DNA from 2 places in the Paenibacillus sp. PastF-3 genome. Region 2 is predicted to be linked to the other one. Evidence: a T-box and tRNA genes for the amino acid it is inferred to sense, from the RefSeq annotation. Region 2 holds a T-box; the other holds one or more tRNA genes.
What was found. The T-box of region 2 lies ahead of M2444_RS25115 (valine--tRNA ligase). A T-box ahead of a tRNA ligase gene usually reads a tRNA of that ligase, here a tRNA-Val.
Positions count from the first base shown of each region.

Region 1: it encodes a tRNA-Val, which carries the amino acid that the T-box ahead of M2444_RS25115 (valine--tRNA ligase) is inferred to sense. The anticodon was not compared.

Region 1 covers NZ_JARXWM010000021.1:47,104-54,442, forward strand. The annotation lists gene M2444_RS28465 (GNAT family N-acetyltransferase) at 1-34, opposite strand, end outside; gene M2444_RS28470 (hypothetical protein) at 144-356, opposite strand; gene M2444_RS28475 (site-2 protease family protein) at 461-1,537, opposite strand; gene M2444_RS28480 (phosphatidylinositol kinase) at 1,845-2,147, shown strand; tRNA gene M2444_RS28485 (tRNA-Val) at 2,281-2,352, shown strand; gene M2444_RS28490 (hypothetical protein) at 2,458-2,604, opposite strand; gene M2444_RS28495 (GNAT family N-acetyltransferase) at 3,345-3,800, shown strand; gene M2444_RS28500 (type 1 glutamine amidotransferase family protein) at 4,119-4,784, shown strand; gene M2444_RS28505 (FecCD family ABC transporter permease) at 5,055-6,062, opposite strand; gene M2444_RS28510 (FecCD family ABC transporter permease) at 6,059-7,108, opposite strand; gene M2444_RS28515 (AraC family transcriptional regulator) at 7,095-7,339, opposite strand, start outside.
Region 2 covers NZ_JARXWM010000015.1:123,288-130,626, forward strand. The annotation lists gene hemL (glutamate-1-semialdehyde 2,1-aminomutase) at 1-263, shown strand, start outside; gene M2444_RS25105 (RluA family pseudouridine synthase) at 260-1,195, shown strand; gene M2444_RS25110 (LysM peptidoglycan-binding domain-containing protein) at 1,554-2,921, shown strand; T-box leader at 3,264-3,547, shown strand; gene M2444_RS25115 (valine--tRNA ligase) at 3,610-6,309, shown strand; gene M2444_RS25120 (bifunctional folylpolyglutamate synthase/dihydrofolate synthase) at 6,315-7,339, shown strand, end outside.

The DNA.
Region 1 (7,339 bases), on a different contig from region 2:
CCTCTGTAGTTACCCGTAAGATTTCTGCCGCCATGTTAGTCCCAAACTCCTCTCTCTCTATGTATCCAACGATAGTTGTCTATTATATAAAAATTCGACTAGAAAGAAAAGCCTGAGCATGAGAAATCGTCTTCTACGCTGCACTAATCTGCAGAATATACTTCTTCAGGAATCGAACGATTGTATGTGTCTTGCATCACTGGTGACAATGGAGGATACTGACCTTTCGGCTTTCCATCCAGGTTAGTCATTTCTTTGATTTCCATGACTTTTGTTGGCTTCGCCTCGGAACATCCTCCCAAAACTATCAGTAACAGCAGACAAACACCGACTCCCCATTTCATAAATTTAGACATGGTTTTACTCCTTTCACCGCTCAACTGCAGTTATTCTCTTTACAGCTTTGACGTTTCAGGAGTTTTATAAACCATTGAATCACTTCATTGCCCGATTCTAACCCTTATAGATTCACATTTCCAACGGCATGGACCATGTACATCATTCCTGCCAGAAAGCCAGCTAATACAAAATAAGCGATGCCGTATTTCCAGCGTGAGCTAGCCGGCACATCGTAATACTTATCGTTCTCGTATATCGAATAGCTGATATCACAATTCATCTTTAGATGAAGCCTATTCTCTAAGGTCACAGGCTCTAGCTGCGAGATACGTACCTTTTCAATGATGCATTGCTGCGGAAGCGTAGCTCTACCAATGTAGTTCAGTTGATCCCATCTCACCCCTACATACTGCTGTCTTTCCAAATCACTGTAAGTAGTAAAAGGTAAATCTCTTCTATGCTCTGGTCCTGGAATCATGTAGCCTGCATCTCTAAGTGGCTCTACTGGAATTAAGAAACTCTTCGTTACAGAATAAAGGCGATTGTTAGTGCGTCTCTTGACATATTTGTTATACAGATCGTATGCAAATAATGCCCAAATAATAAAGAACAAGATCGAACGCATATAGATGATGATGGCTAAACCACCCACGAGCCCCACAAGCCACAGCCAGCGCGTCACCGCGGTTGCAATACGGCCACCGTCAAGCGGATGAATCGGCAGCAGATTGATCAGATTAAGTAAAAAACCTATGTAAGCCAAGGAATAGAGAAGTGGACTATCCATGTAATAAGCCGCCCCAAAAACGGCTGTAGCCCCAATGGTTCCTAAGATCGGACCTCCAAAAGCAATATAAGCTTCTGTCTGGGCATCCAACGGCTGTTTCTTCATTGTAATTAAAGCTCCCAAAAACGGTATAAATAGCGGAGCGCTGACTGGAAGCCCGATCCGTTTCGCTGCTATTACATGTCCTAATTCATGGACTAGCAAGAGCAGGACAAAGCCCACGGCAAACCCCCACGGGTAAATCAAAGCATAAGCCCCTATTGAAATCATCATTGATATTAACGGCCCGGCAATTTTACCTATTTTCAGAAGAGACAAAATCGCCTTTCCTTTAAACAGGAGCATCGCCGCCCCGCCTCCCAACCATTTCCATGGCGTGGAAGAATTCTTTTTCTGCTCATTTTGCGGCAAGATCTCAAGCCCCTTTATCTTTCAATTTTTATCTAACTTCTGTACATTACCATCCATTTTATCATAAGCGCTGCAGGAGTATTTCCATAAAAAAGCACTTGGCTAAGTATACGACGCAACTTTAAAGATGGAATGGGACAAGTATGGCCAACGCGCCCGGTTCAAAATTAGGGGGTGAGGAAGATGCTTGCACTTCAAAGTTTTTCCTCCTCGATTTTAATGATCACCTTCTAGGCAAACGCCGTGAACATTGTAGGCTAAGGGCCATAGACTGTTATCAGGATTTAAACAATTGAGGAGGTTCTCCATGGAATCAAATACAAATTTTCATCAACAGGTCTGTTGGAATTGTATGAACAAATACGTTGGTGTTACAATGACTGACGGTCAATCATTTGACGGCTTTATTGCTCATGTAGATCAAAATTATGTTACCCTTGCGGTTCCAAGCAATGAAATGGTTGAACACATGAACGGAATGCCTACAAAAGAATCGGCGTACAGACAATTTGGCTTCCGCCCAGGTTTTTACCCAAGACGTCGCTTCTATCCACGACGCATTCCTTTTTACGGCATAAGCGATTTGTTTTTACTTCCGTTCTTTATCTGAGATAGTGCAAAGGGGATGTTAGAGTCATCCTCTTTTTTTATTTTTTTAAAGACTATGTAAACTATCCTCCCTATAGATTGTAAAAAAAGAATTGCCATCCTACTCTATCGTATGGTATTATGAAATTCGTCGCAGGACGGTAGCTCAGCGGGAGAGCACTATCTTGACAGGGTAGGGGTCATGGGTTCGAACCCCATCCGTCCTATAGAAAAAAGCCTTGAATTTCAAGGCTTTTTGTTTTTATTCACTTATATTCTATTAAAAACCCCTGTGATACGAATTTGATACGAATCGCGATTTACTTTTCGTATCAGTTCATCTGATCCTCTGGGAAAATATCGCTTCTACCCTCCAACCAATCTCCAAATTCCGCTTTAATGATATATAATTCCCTTCCTGCTTTTGCAGCATAAAAAGGTGTATCTCTTAAGAATTCGTACAGCTTGGCTTGACTCATTTTCATTATCTTTAAGTGTTCGGGCGGAGTGTCATAGGTAAGCTGTCCCAATTAAGATTTTGTTTCTCGGTTATTTCTTGCAAATATCCTTGCCCTCCTTATTGAGTTCTTTTTCTTATACGAGTTTCAGCTCTAAAGCCAACTTGTAAAATGCTCTCCACCTAAATTTTAGTATAAGTAGGTGCGTTTAGTAACCGCATCGCACATCTCCATATCCTTTTGTCAGTCCCTTTGTGTCATTGGGCTTCCTCCCCCTCAAACCAGGTGAAATTGTCTCCGATCTGTTCCCAAACTCAATCTATATAAACCTCTTGGATGTCTTTTTCTGTAGCTTCATCGTTAAACTCTTGAACTTCCGTGTATCTACTCTGTTCGCCCCAACCTCTGTTGTTTACGAAAGTTATTTTCCTCATTTCTTATATCCTTCTTGTGGAAGAGGAGGACTATTCCCCTCTCTGTCCCTGTATCTTCGGTAACTTACTTCAAATAGATCAAGTTGCATATCAATCAACATCCTCTTTTCTTTGCTCCTTCACGATCTGTGTCTTACTGGTTCATATCTTCGTGCAGTGCAACAATTAATATGACTTTCGATGAAGATGCTTCTTTATGCTAACTGGCAGTATAGTTTAACTTAAAATAAACTTTCCGTTCCCCGCAGTTAACTTAAGATGTAATCTGAAAGCACCTTTTTTGAAAGTGATACTCATCAAGAAACGTATTTATAAAGGAGTGGCTTAATGCAAGTTATTAAATCTATAATAGAGTGTCCAGAGCGTTATATAGAGTTTGCTGAATATGTTAAAGAAAAATGGCCAAATGTAAAGAAGGTAGTCCTCCCTAAAATTGACGAAAGTTTATCGGCTAAAGATGGTTTGCCATTTACATTTCTGCTATTGAAAAACGACAAAATAATTGGATTTTATCAATTGATTGTGCAGGAGTATATAATTCGTAAAGATTTATCGCCATGGATTGCACCTTTGTTCATTGACGAGAATGAGCGAGGGCAAGGTTTAGGTTCAGTATTGTTGGAGCATGCCAGAAAAATGGTGGGGCAATTAGGATATACGAAGGTTTATATAACGACCGACCATATTCGTTATTATGAGAAATATGGATTTAGAGAAGTCGGTTTAGATAATTTCGAATGGGGACGACCCACCAAAATTTATGAGCACGACACTATAAAGTAATTTATCGCAACATGGTTTGTTTTGGACTTAACTAACGAGGAACGTTAGTTAAGTCCTGTCACTTCTGGTGCGCTACATGCGTCTGCTTTGTCATAACCTTTATGTGAGAAGGGATACGCCTACTCCCTTAATGATCTGTACCTTCGTACTGTGCATCATCTAGCGGGCAGGATAACGTGGAAACATAATTCTCATACTTAAATTGCATGTTATAGTAATCTAGTGTTCGATTTAGAACTGTTCTCTTTCTAGCGTGTATAATATGTTTTCTCGTTAAGAATGGATGAATGTTAATAATACATATGGAGGGAATTAAGTTTGAGTACTCACTACTATTTCAGTTGGTTTAATAATTTTTTTCCAGAGAAGCTGGTCCATTATTTGCAAGAGGATATACAAGACAGAAAATCGCTTGTTATGATTAGCGCTGATCCGTCTGGTTATACAGGTGAGCAAATTAACTTTGGTGATGTTTCTGAATGGACATGGTTGAATCAGGCTAATATTATTTTTGAAGAATATCATTTCATTGATTACCGCATGCAGAAGGAAGATGCCCGGCGATTAATTCAAAACGCTTCTGTCATTTTTTTATGCGGTGGGTATCCTGTTTTGCAGAACGATTTTTTGGCGGATTATGAATTATCGGATGTTATTAAGAACAGCAATGCCGTTATAATGGGTGCCAGCGCCGGTGCGTTAAACATGGCTGCAAAATGGTTAAGCTTGAATAACCCTGATGAAGCTGAAACAAGTACTATTTATGATGGTATTGGCTTTGATTATTTTGCCTATGAATCTCATTCTCAACGTGACTACGCCACGTTTGTTCAAGGCTATCTGTTCCCCTTATCTGAAGAGATTGATGTTTACGCGGCAGAACAGGAGAGCGCTATACGTGTAAAGGACGGCAAAATAGAAATAATGGGTCCTTTATATTTAATTTCCCGCTCAAAGATTCAGAAATTGGTTGAGACGCTCTAATTAGGATTGTCGGGCAGAAATGATGAATTTTTTAGACCGCCTTCAATGGCGGTCTTTCTATTTCCGGCAGATGCTAGTTGCTCATTTTATTGAACTAACGGGACAAGATAGTTCAATTAACCACTCAGTCGTAATTCTACTTGGTACACCAAGCATCAGGGTTGCATGATAGCTGAAGATAAGTCCAAGAAGAGGAATTTAGAAACATCGTAAGAGTTCGCGGAAAAACCCAAATGAAGTCTTTTTTATACATTGGAAAGAACTCCGATATTATTTTGAACGCATCAATAGATATAGGAAGTAAGGCACACTCAGCATTGTTACAATAATCCCTGCTGGAATATCCGACTTAAAGCTGACCGTCCGAGCAATCGTATCCGCTACAAGCAGCAATAGCGCACCAATAAGTGCTGAAGCTGGCAGAAGTACTTTGTAGTCGTGACCTACCAGCTTGCGAGCCACATGCGGACTAATCAATCCAATAAAGAAGATCGAGCCCCCGAGCGCTACACAACCAGAAGCAATGCCTACAGCCGCAATCGCCAGACGCAAAAATTTCTTCTTTACAGCGACTCCTAAGCCTATCGAAATTTCATTTCCTAACACCAAGACGTTCAATGTCCTGAAATTGGAAATAATATATGCGAATAGCAGCAATACCCAAGGTGCTAATAAGCTGATATAAGACCACTTGTCCCCCCATAAATATCCTGCTTGCCAACGCTGCGCAAAATCATACTTCTGGTCATCCAGCTTTAAAGTCAGGAATAACGACAGAGCACTTAACCCCATATTAATCGCAACACCAGTCAAGACAAGTCGTGTAGAAGAAATCAAACGACGTTTTCTATAGGCTAGAACATATATCAGAGCTGCTGCCAGCAAACCACCCAAGAATGCCATAGCTGGTAGTAATAATGTTATAGCGGTGCCTTGAATACCTACTGTTGAGATAATCAGCAACACCATAAGACCTGAACCTGAGCTAATACCAAGCATGCCGGGATCAGCCAAATCATTGCGCAGCAAAGCCTGCATAACAGCACCTGCCAGTGCCATCCCAAATCCAACAAGTATCGCTAATACGATCCGAGGAAGACGAAACTTATAAACAACGAGATTATGCTCTTCTGGACCTTGTCCAAGCAATACTTGAAATACTTCAAGTGGATTAAGAGACACCTTTCCCATATTAAGACTAAGAATAGCTCCTGCAATGAGCAGTATTATGAGAGATAGAATCCATATTGTAGCCTTATGCGATTTAACAACATTCATTTGAAGGCTCTCCTCTCTTTGCTCGCAATTAACAAGAAGAAAGGAACACCAATCATTGCAAAAATAATGCCGAGTGCTGTCTCTGCCGGACGATTAATCAGCCTTCCTGCGATATCCGCTACAACCATAAGTGCGCCGCCGTAAATGGCTGATGCCGGAATAATATAACGATAATCTACACCTACAAAAAAACGCATGATATGCGGTATAATCAACCCTACAAAGCCGATTGGCCCAACAAGTGCAACAGCTACACCCGCTAGTAAAAGGACCGCAAGCGTAGCTATCATCTTAACGAGAACGATCCGTTGCCCGAATCCTTTCGCGATCTCTTCCCCCAAGTTTAAAACAGTGATAGAGCGTGCAATGAATAATGATAAAGCCAGCCCACCTAAGAACCAAGGAATAACTAGCTTAATTTCCATCCATGTTGCTCCAGCCACACTTCCCGAGGTCCAATAAGCAAGGGCACGACCAATTCCATAGTTTAATGAGATAAATGATCCCACAGCTCCAAATAGCATTGTAATGGATATTCCAGCTAACACCAATCGTTGAGGTGTCATTCCTGAACGATTCATTGAAGCAGCAAGATACGTTAATCCTGCACCAAGTCCTGCGCCAATAAAGCTAACTAGCAAGGTTGTCGTCTGCAATTGCCCTGGAAGGAAAACTAATGTAACGGCCATTGCAAGAGCAGCTCCAGCATTTACTCCCATTAATCCCGAATCGGCTAAGGGATTTCGCGTATAGCCTTGCATAACTGCTCCTGCTACCGCGAGACACATGCCCGCAATAATATCAGCCGCCGTACGTGGAATACGAAGGGCATGGATAATCTGATGCTCGGTCAGTTCAGGATCAAAATTAAAAATCGCTGCCCATGCCATCTTCAGGCTCATGGAAGCAGAGCCAAAAGAGATAGAAGCCGCTACTGAAAGTAGCAGCAGCAATATCCCTAGGAGTAAAAACAGACCGAAATACGATTTCCCTCTTAAATTAGGAATAACAGCTGTTCTATCATCTAGCTTTCTATTTTTTTTCATACGCTGATACTAGCTTCTCAACTACAAAATCTAGCTGCTTATCAAGAGAGTAGATATCTGAATAATATGAAAAATCAAACCCAATTTCGATCAATCTACCTTCTTTGATTGCTGGAATGCTGTTCCAAATGGGGTTGTCCGACAAATCATCAGCCCCATCCCATACAGAACGGAACACGAAGTCTCCTATATACTCAGGTAACACTTCTAAGGAAACAAACCCTCCAGTAG
Region 2 (7,339 bases):
CAATCGAAACTGGTGTTCCGCTGACGATTAACCGCGTGGGTTCGATGGTCTGTCCGTTCTTCACGGAAGGGCCTGTAACGGATTTTGAGACGGCCAAGACAAGCAACACGGATCTTTTCCGTCGTTGTTTTGGTCATATGCTGAGCCAAGGCATCAGCGTGCCACCTTCACAGTTTGAAGGCATGTTCGTGTCGGCTGCGCATAGTGAGCAGGATATTGATGATACCATTGAGGGCCACTATAATGCCCTGAAGGCCCTTTGAGTACTGGAGCCGGAGAACGAACCGGTGGCGGAGCTTGGACAAGACGTGGAGAGTGGCTGGAAGTAACACCCGGCAAAATCATTACTGGAGCCGAGGATGCTGAAGCTGCGATTGATAAGTGGCTGCTGGAAACTGTAGGTATGCCTGAGAAGCTTCATCTGCGTCTGCGCCGCGAGGGGGGGATTCAGTGGAAGGGAGATCGACTTCGACTGGCACTTTTTCCGGATCGTGAAGCGGGCATTGAACCCGTATGGGAAGCGCTTGAAGTGCTGTATGAGGATGATTTTTGCCTGGTTGCCCACAAGCCGGCAGGCATGGCGGTTCATCCGGATGGCAGTGGCTTAGGTGTAACGCTGGATCACCTTGTAGCAGCGCATTATGTTGCTTCCGGTGACAGTGTAGCTGTAAGGCATATTCACCGCCTCGACAAGGATACAACCGGCCCGGTGATGTACGCCAAGAATGAATTCGCTCAGCTTGTCCTAGACGAGAATATGCGTGAAAAAAGCATCTCGCGGCTCTACGCCGCGATCGTAGAAGGCATAGTGCCATCTGCGCTTAAAGTGATCGATGCGCCGATTGGGCGCGATCGTCATCATGCGGCGCGGAGAAGAGTCTCACCGGGCGGGCAATCCGCCGTGACTCGAATCCTCGGACGCGAAGCACTGCATGGCGGGAGCCTGGTGCATGTGCAGCTTGAGACCGGAAGGACGCATCAGATTCGCGTCCATCTCAGCCATATGGGTCATCCCTTGTATGGGGATGCGCTATACGGCAGCCCGGTCTGGGCTTCCAGCGCTAGTGGCCGACATGCGCTCCATGGCGAGCTGCTGTCTTTCCGCCACCCTTGGAGCGGTGAAATGCTCGAAGTGAGCGATCCGTGGCCGGAGGATATGCTGCAGCTGCGGGAGCTGCTGTCTGAAGCGCCTTGACGGTAACGTTATAAACCTGAGAACCGTGGAATCAGCAAATGCTGGTTTCACGGTTTTTTTTATCTATTTTTCGTAGAGTATATAATTTTCTGTTTTTTCAGAAAGAAGCATCTATCCATGTCCTAATAGCAAAAGCAGCATATAATACTTTGTTCATGCGGAGTAGTGCATCTATTGGTCGTCAGATAGGTTCAAATAGCCCCTGAATTCAGGAAATTAATAGCATCCTGTCCGGTTAGGGCTACCAAAGTTGTCATGCCTTTCTTTTTGAAGCATATACATGTGGGGAGTAACATTTTGGGCTTATGCTCTGGGCCTGTCTCAGGGTTAGATTATGCCAAGAAGGAGGACATATCCCGTGTTTGATCAGTCCCACGGCTTGCGGTTTGATATTTATGAACGCATTCACCTATCGGAAGAGCTTCCGGGAATAGCTGAGCTGGAGGAGGTTGAACTACTTCCGGAAATCCAGGTGATTCAGCGGGAGGATCGTGCCGAGTTATATGGTCAGCTGTTGCTTACCGGACTCTACCGGAGTGAAGATGACCGGACACAACGTCTGGAGCACGCCATTCCCGTTGAAATCACTGTTCCGCTTACACGCGTCAGCTCGATTGAAGATATTGGGGTGGAGATCGAGAATTTTGATATTGATCTGCTCACGATGCGTACTGTGAATATAACAGGCGTATTATCCCTGCGGGGAATCGGTGGTGCGGAACCTCAACCACAGCCGGCCTGGCAGCAGGAAGAGTACACAGTGGCTTATTCCCCTCTCAGTGATGACAGGGTAGAAGCAACAGCGGAGCATCAAGAACATGACAATGACGCACTTTATGAAAATTCTCAGTGGACCTTTGGTGAGGATGCATCGGAGGTTGCTGTAGAAGAACATGAGCACGCTGAAGCGAATGAACAGGAAACAGAAGAATCATTGGTCTCAAGTGGAACTGGTCAATCGTCCCCTATAGTGAATTTCTCATCCGCTCATGAGAAGGACAAGGGCGCGAAAGCTAGGACGCATAGTCTGGATTTGGAAACAGAGGATTCCAAAGCCGGAATAGCGGATTACTGGTTTAAAGCGGAGTCACAGAATGAAGCTGAGGCCACTCCGCTGGATCATGTTAGCCAGGCGAGTCAAGCGGATCAGGAGCAAGAAGCGGAATATACTTTTGCTTCAAGAGAAACCGCTGTTCCAGCAGCGATTACCGACGCAGACAAAGATATCGCTGTATTTGCTTCTGAAAACGTAGCAAACCATGAGCTTCACACACAAGAAGAGAATGCGCAGCCGATCAGTGAGAATACGAACGAAGGCTTAGTTTCTCAGGAGACTGTGCCACATACCGAGGAGAAACAAGATCTTAAGATTGCGCTAGGAAGCAAGCAAGAAGCGGAGGCTCCAGCCAAAGAACATCTCACCTTCTCTTCATTACTCAGCTCTAGTCGTTCTCGTAAAGAACAAGAGGCTCTCCTATCTGAAGGAAATGCATCGGCTGCAGCGATCATTCCAGAGGCCGGAAATAATACGGAGTGGAAGAGCAGATTCATTACCGGAGCAGATGGCGCTAACCTATTCCGTAAGGTTCGCCTTTGCATCGTACAGCGTGAAGAAACGTTGGATACAATCGCAGAGAAGTATCAGCTAAGTGCGCGGGAGCTGGGAATGTATAATCGATTGTCCGGGCAGAGTGTAGAAGAAGGGCAAGTGTTGTACATTCCATAAATGAATTACAATGCATATTCACATGAATAGATGAATCCCGGTCTGTTAGTAGATCGGGATTTTTGTCAAAATATAAGAATATATAAGTTTCACGTTATACATTATCCTTATATTTCTCGAATAAACGCTTACCGTCCGTAAAAGGACGTCGAAGGCGTTTATTCTTGTGTGACCGGAGAACGTTAGAATACGGGGTATCTAATCAATGCAGTGTGAGGAATCGAATGAAAATTCGACATATGCCCGCTATAAGTCGAAATTCCGCTCAAAGTCCCGCTGTAGAAGCCTATTCAGGTTGACTAGGGATGACTCAAAATGTATTATGGAGTAAGCAATATCTAAGTAAAGACTGGGAACGGGAAGAGTAGGCGGTCAGCCCTTCAGAGAGCGGAATGCAAGTGCTGTGACATTCCGTAGGATACAGCCACCGAAGTCGCCCCGGAGTCGCCCTTCTGAGCTTGTCTTCATGGATATGAAAGATAAGTTAGGATGTGGCCGGTAGCAGCCGTTATCTGTACGAGTGTCGCGCTAAGCTTCTGAACCGTAAGGTGAGAGAAGTGCAGGTTTATTTTTCATTGGCGCGAAACAAAGGTGGTACCGCGAAAGAATGGCCTTTCGTCCTTTGAGACGAGGGGTCTTTTTGTTTTTTAGAAACCAACTACAAGTAACCAAGTGGAGGTATCAGAGAATGGCTGACCCAAACAATCTAACAGCGGCAGAGGCTGCCGCTGCAAATGATTCTAAGAATGAAATGCCAACCACGTATGATCCGAAATCGGCAGAAACCAAGTGGTATTCCTACTGGACAGAGGGTGGATATTTCCGTGCAGGCGGGCGTCCAGATGCAAAAGCATACAGCATTGTAATCCCGCCGCCAAACGTAACGGGAATGCTGCACATTGGTCATGCGCTTGATTTTACGCTTCAGGATATCCTGATTCGTACGAAACGGATGCAGGGCTTCGACACGTTGTGGCTACCAGGTACGGACCATGCCGGTATCGCAACGCAGACAAAGGTAGAGCAAAAGCTGCGTGAGCAGGGAATTTCTAGACATGATCTCGGCCGCGAGAAGTTCCTGGAGCAGGTGTGGGAGTGGAAAGATAAATATGCGAACACCATTCATGAGCAGTGGGCTAAAATGGGGCTTTCCCTTGACTATTCCCGCGAACGTTTTACCCTGGATGAAGGGTTATCGAAAGCTGTACGCGAGGTATTCGTTAAGCTCTATAATAAAGGCCTGATCTACCGCGGCAAACGTATTATCAACTGGGATCCGGCGGCTCGTACAGCATTGTCGGATATCGAGGTTGAATATAAAGAAGTTAATGGTCACTTGTATCACCTGCGTTACCCGCTCAAAGACGGTAGCGGATTTATCACAGTGGCGACTACACGTCCGGAGACAATGCTGGGTGATACAGCGGTTGCTGTTCATCCGGAAGACGATCGTTACAAAGATCTAATCGGCAAAACGTTGATCCTGCCGATTATTGGCCGTGAGATTCCGATTATCGCTGATGATTATGTAGACAAAGAGTTTGGTAGTGGTGCGGTTAAGATTACACCCGCTCATGATCCGAATGACTTCGAAATGGGTCAACGTCACAACTTACCGCAGATTAACGTAATGGATGAGAGCGGTACGATGAATGAAGAAGCAGGACCTTACCAAGGTCAAGACCGGAGTGTATGTCGTAAGGCCATTACTGCTGACCTGAAGGAGCAAGGCGTCCTGATCAATATCGAAGATCATGTGCATCAAGTAGGACACAGTGAGCGCTCTGGAGCGGTTGTTGAGCCGTACTTGTCTACACAATGGTTCGTAAAGATGCAGCCGCTGGCTGAAGCTGCCATCAATGCACAGAAAGATGGGAACGGGGTTAACTTCGTACCGGACCGTTTCGAGAGAACTTACCTGAACTGGATCGAGAACGTACGTGATTGGTGTATTTCCCGTCAGCTGTGGTGGGGACATCGTATTCCGGCATGGTATTCCGAGTCTACTGGTGAATTGGTTGTAGCGAATGATGAGGAAGAAGCGCGCCGGATCAGTGGCTTAACCGACTTGAAACAGGACGAAGATGTACTGGATACCTGGTTCAGCTCTAATCTGTGGCCTTTTGCCACACTAGGATGGCCGGATGAGGACAGTGCGGATTTCAAACGCTACTACCCGAACGATGTGCTCGTAACGGGCTACGATATTATTTATTTCTGGGTAGCACGGATGATCTTCTCTGCCCTCGAATTCACCGGAGAAAAACCATTCTCAGATGTATTGATGCATGGTTTGGTTCGGGATTCCGAAGGTCAAAAAATGTCCAAATCACTCGGAAATGGCGTAGACCCGCTTGAAGTCATCGAGAAGTATGGCGCAGATGCAATGCGCTACATGATTTCTACCGGCAGTACCGCTGGACAGGATCTGCGCTTCCGCTGGGAAAAGGTTGAGCAGGCGCGTAATTTCGCCAATAAGATCTGGAATGCATCACGCTTCGCGCTGATGAATTTGGAAGGCGTAAGCTTTGAGAATATTGACATTTCGGGTGAGCTAAGTACTGCTGATCGCTGGATTTTGCACCGTCTGAACGAAACTTCTCGTGAGATTACGCGTCTAATTGACTCGTACGAGTTCGGTGAGACCGGTCGCCAGCTGTACAACTTCATTTGGGACGATCTATGTGACTGGTATATTGAGTTCGCGAAGCTGTCACTTTACGGATCAGATGCCGCGGCCAAAGCGAAAACACAGTCTGTACTTGCTTATGTACTAGACCGCACAATGCGCTTGATCCATCCGTTTATGCCGTTTATTTCGGAAGAAATATGGCAGCATCTTCCGCATGAAGGGGAGACGATTACGCTGGCTGCATGGCCGGAGTATGATGCGGCTCTGGAGAATCCGCAAGCCGTAGCGGAAATGAACCTGCTGATGGATGTAATCCGGGCCGTTCGTAATATCCGGGCTGAAGTGAATGTGCCGATGAGCAAAAAGGTTGAATTGATCATCAAAGCGGGTAATGAAGAGACGCTGAGTATTATCACCCGTAACGACAACTATATTGGACGCTTCTGTAATACGTCTTCCTTCGAAGCTGGCCTGAATCCAGAAACGCCGGATAAGGTAATGTCCGCTGTAGTAACAGGAGCGGAACTGCTTCTGCCATTGTCGGGACTCATTGATATTGAACAAGAAATCGCTCGTCTGGAAAAAGAAGTACAGGCGCTGAACAGCGAAGTAGAACGCGTAGAGAAAAAACTGAGCAATCAAGGCTTCGTGGCCAAAGCTCCTGCTAAAGTTATCGAAGAGGAACGGGCGAAACAGGCAGATTATTCTGCTAAGCGTGAGAAAGTACTTGCCCGCATCGTAGAGCTGAGAGGATAAGAGACATGGATGACCTAAATCGGGGCGGAAGTACCGCCCCTCTTGCGACATACACCGAAGCGGTTGCTTGGATCAAGAGCCTAATCCCTTTTGGGATAAGGCCAGGTTTAGATAGAATCGAGATGTTGATGGACAAGCTTGGGAATCCGCACCGTCGTCTGAAGTTTATTCATGTGGCGGGTACGAATGGCAAAGGTTCAACTTGTGCTTTTTTGACTAGTGCACTTATACAAAGCGGCTATTCAGTAGGCACCTTTACATCTCCGTATATTACAAAGTTCACGAACAGGTTCCAATATAATAATACGGACATCTCTGAAGAAACGCTTGTCGAGCTGGTTAACCAATTACGTCCACTAGTCCAAGAAATTTCGGAAACGGAGTTTGGCTCACCTACGATGTTCGAGGTAACTACAGCTGTGGCCATTCTATTTTTTGCGGGCGTCTCTTGTCCTGATGTTGTCGTATGGGAGACCGGGCTTGGGGGAAGGCTGGATGTAACGAACATCGTGACTCCGATTGTTTCTGTGATTACTAATGTTGGTCATGATCACATGGATATTTTGGGAGATACGCTAGAGAAGATTGCCATGGAGAAAGCCGGAATTATCAAGACGGGCGTACCTGTTGTAAGCTGCGTAACTCAGCCGGAAGTCGTGGCAGTTCTGAAAGAGAAAGCAGCGGCTTGCCGCTCTACGCTTTATCTTGCCGGAGAAGATTTTAGCTATAAGGCTAATGAAATCCGTGAGGATGTGCAGACTTTTCATTTTAAGGGTCCCTTTCGTTCGCTTGAACTTGGGATCGTAATGAAAGGCGAGCACCAGATTAGTAATGCGGCAGCTGCCATGATGGTACTTGAGGTTCTGCGTCAGTATATGGCCTTTATGCTTGAGGATGAAGATGTGCTTGAAGGTTTGCGCCACGCATTTTGGGCTGGAAGACTGGAAGAGGTAAGCAAGTCTCCAAGGATCGTACTGGATGGAGCACATAATCCGGAAGGTGCGGAGAGTCTTGCAAAAAGTCTGCCTCA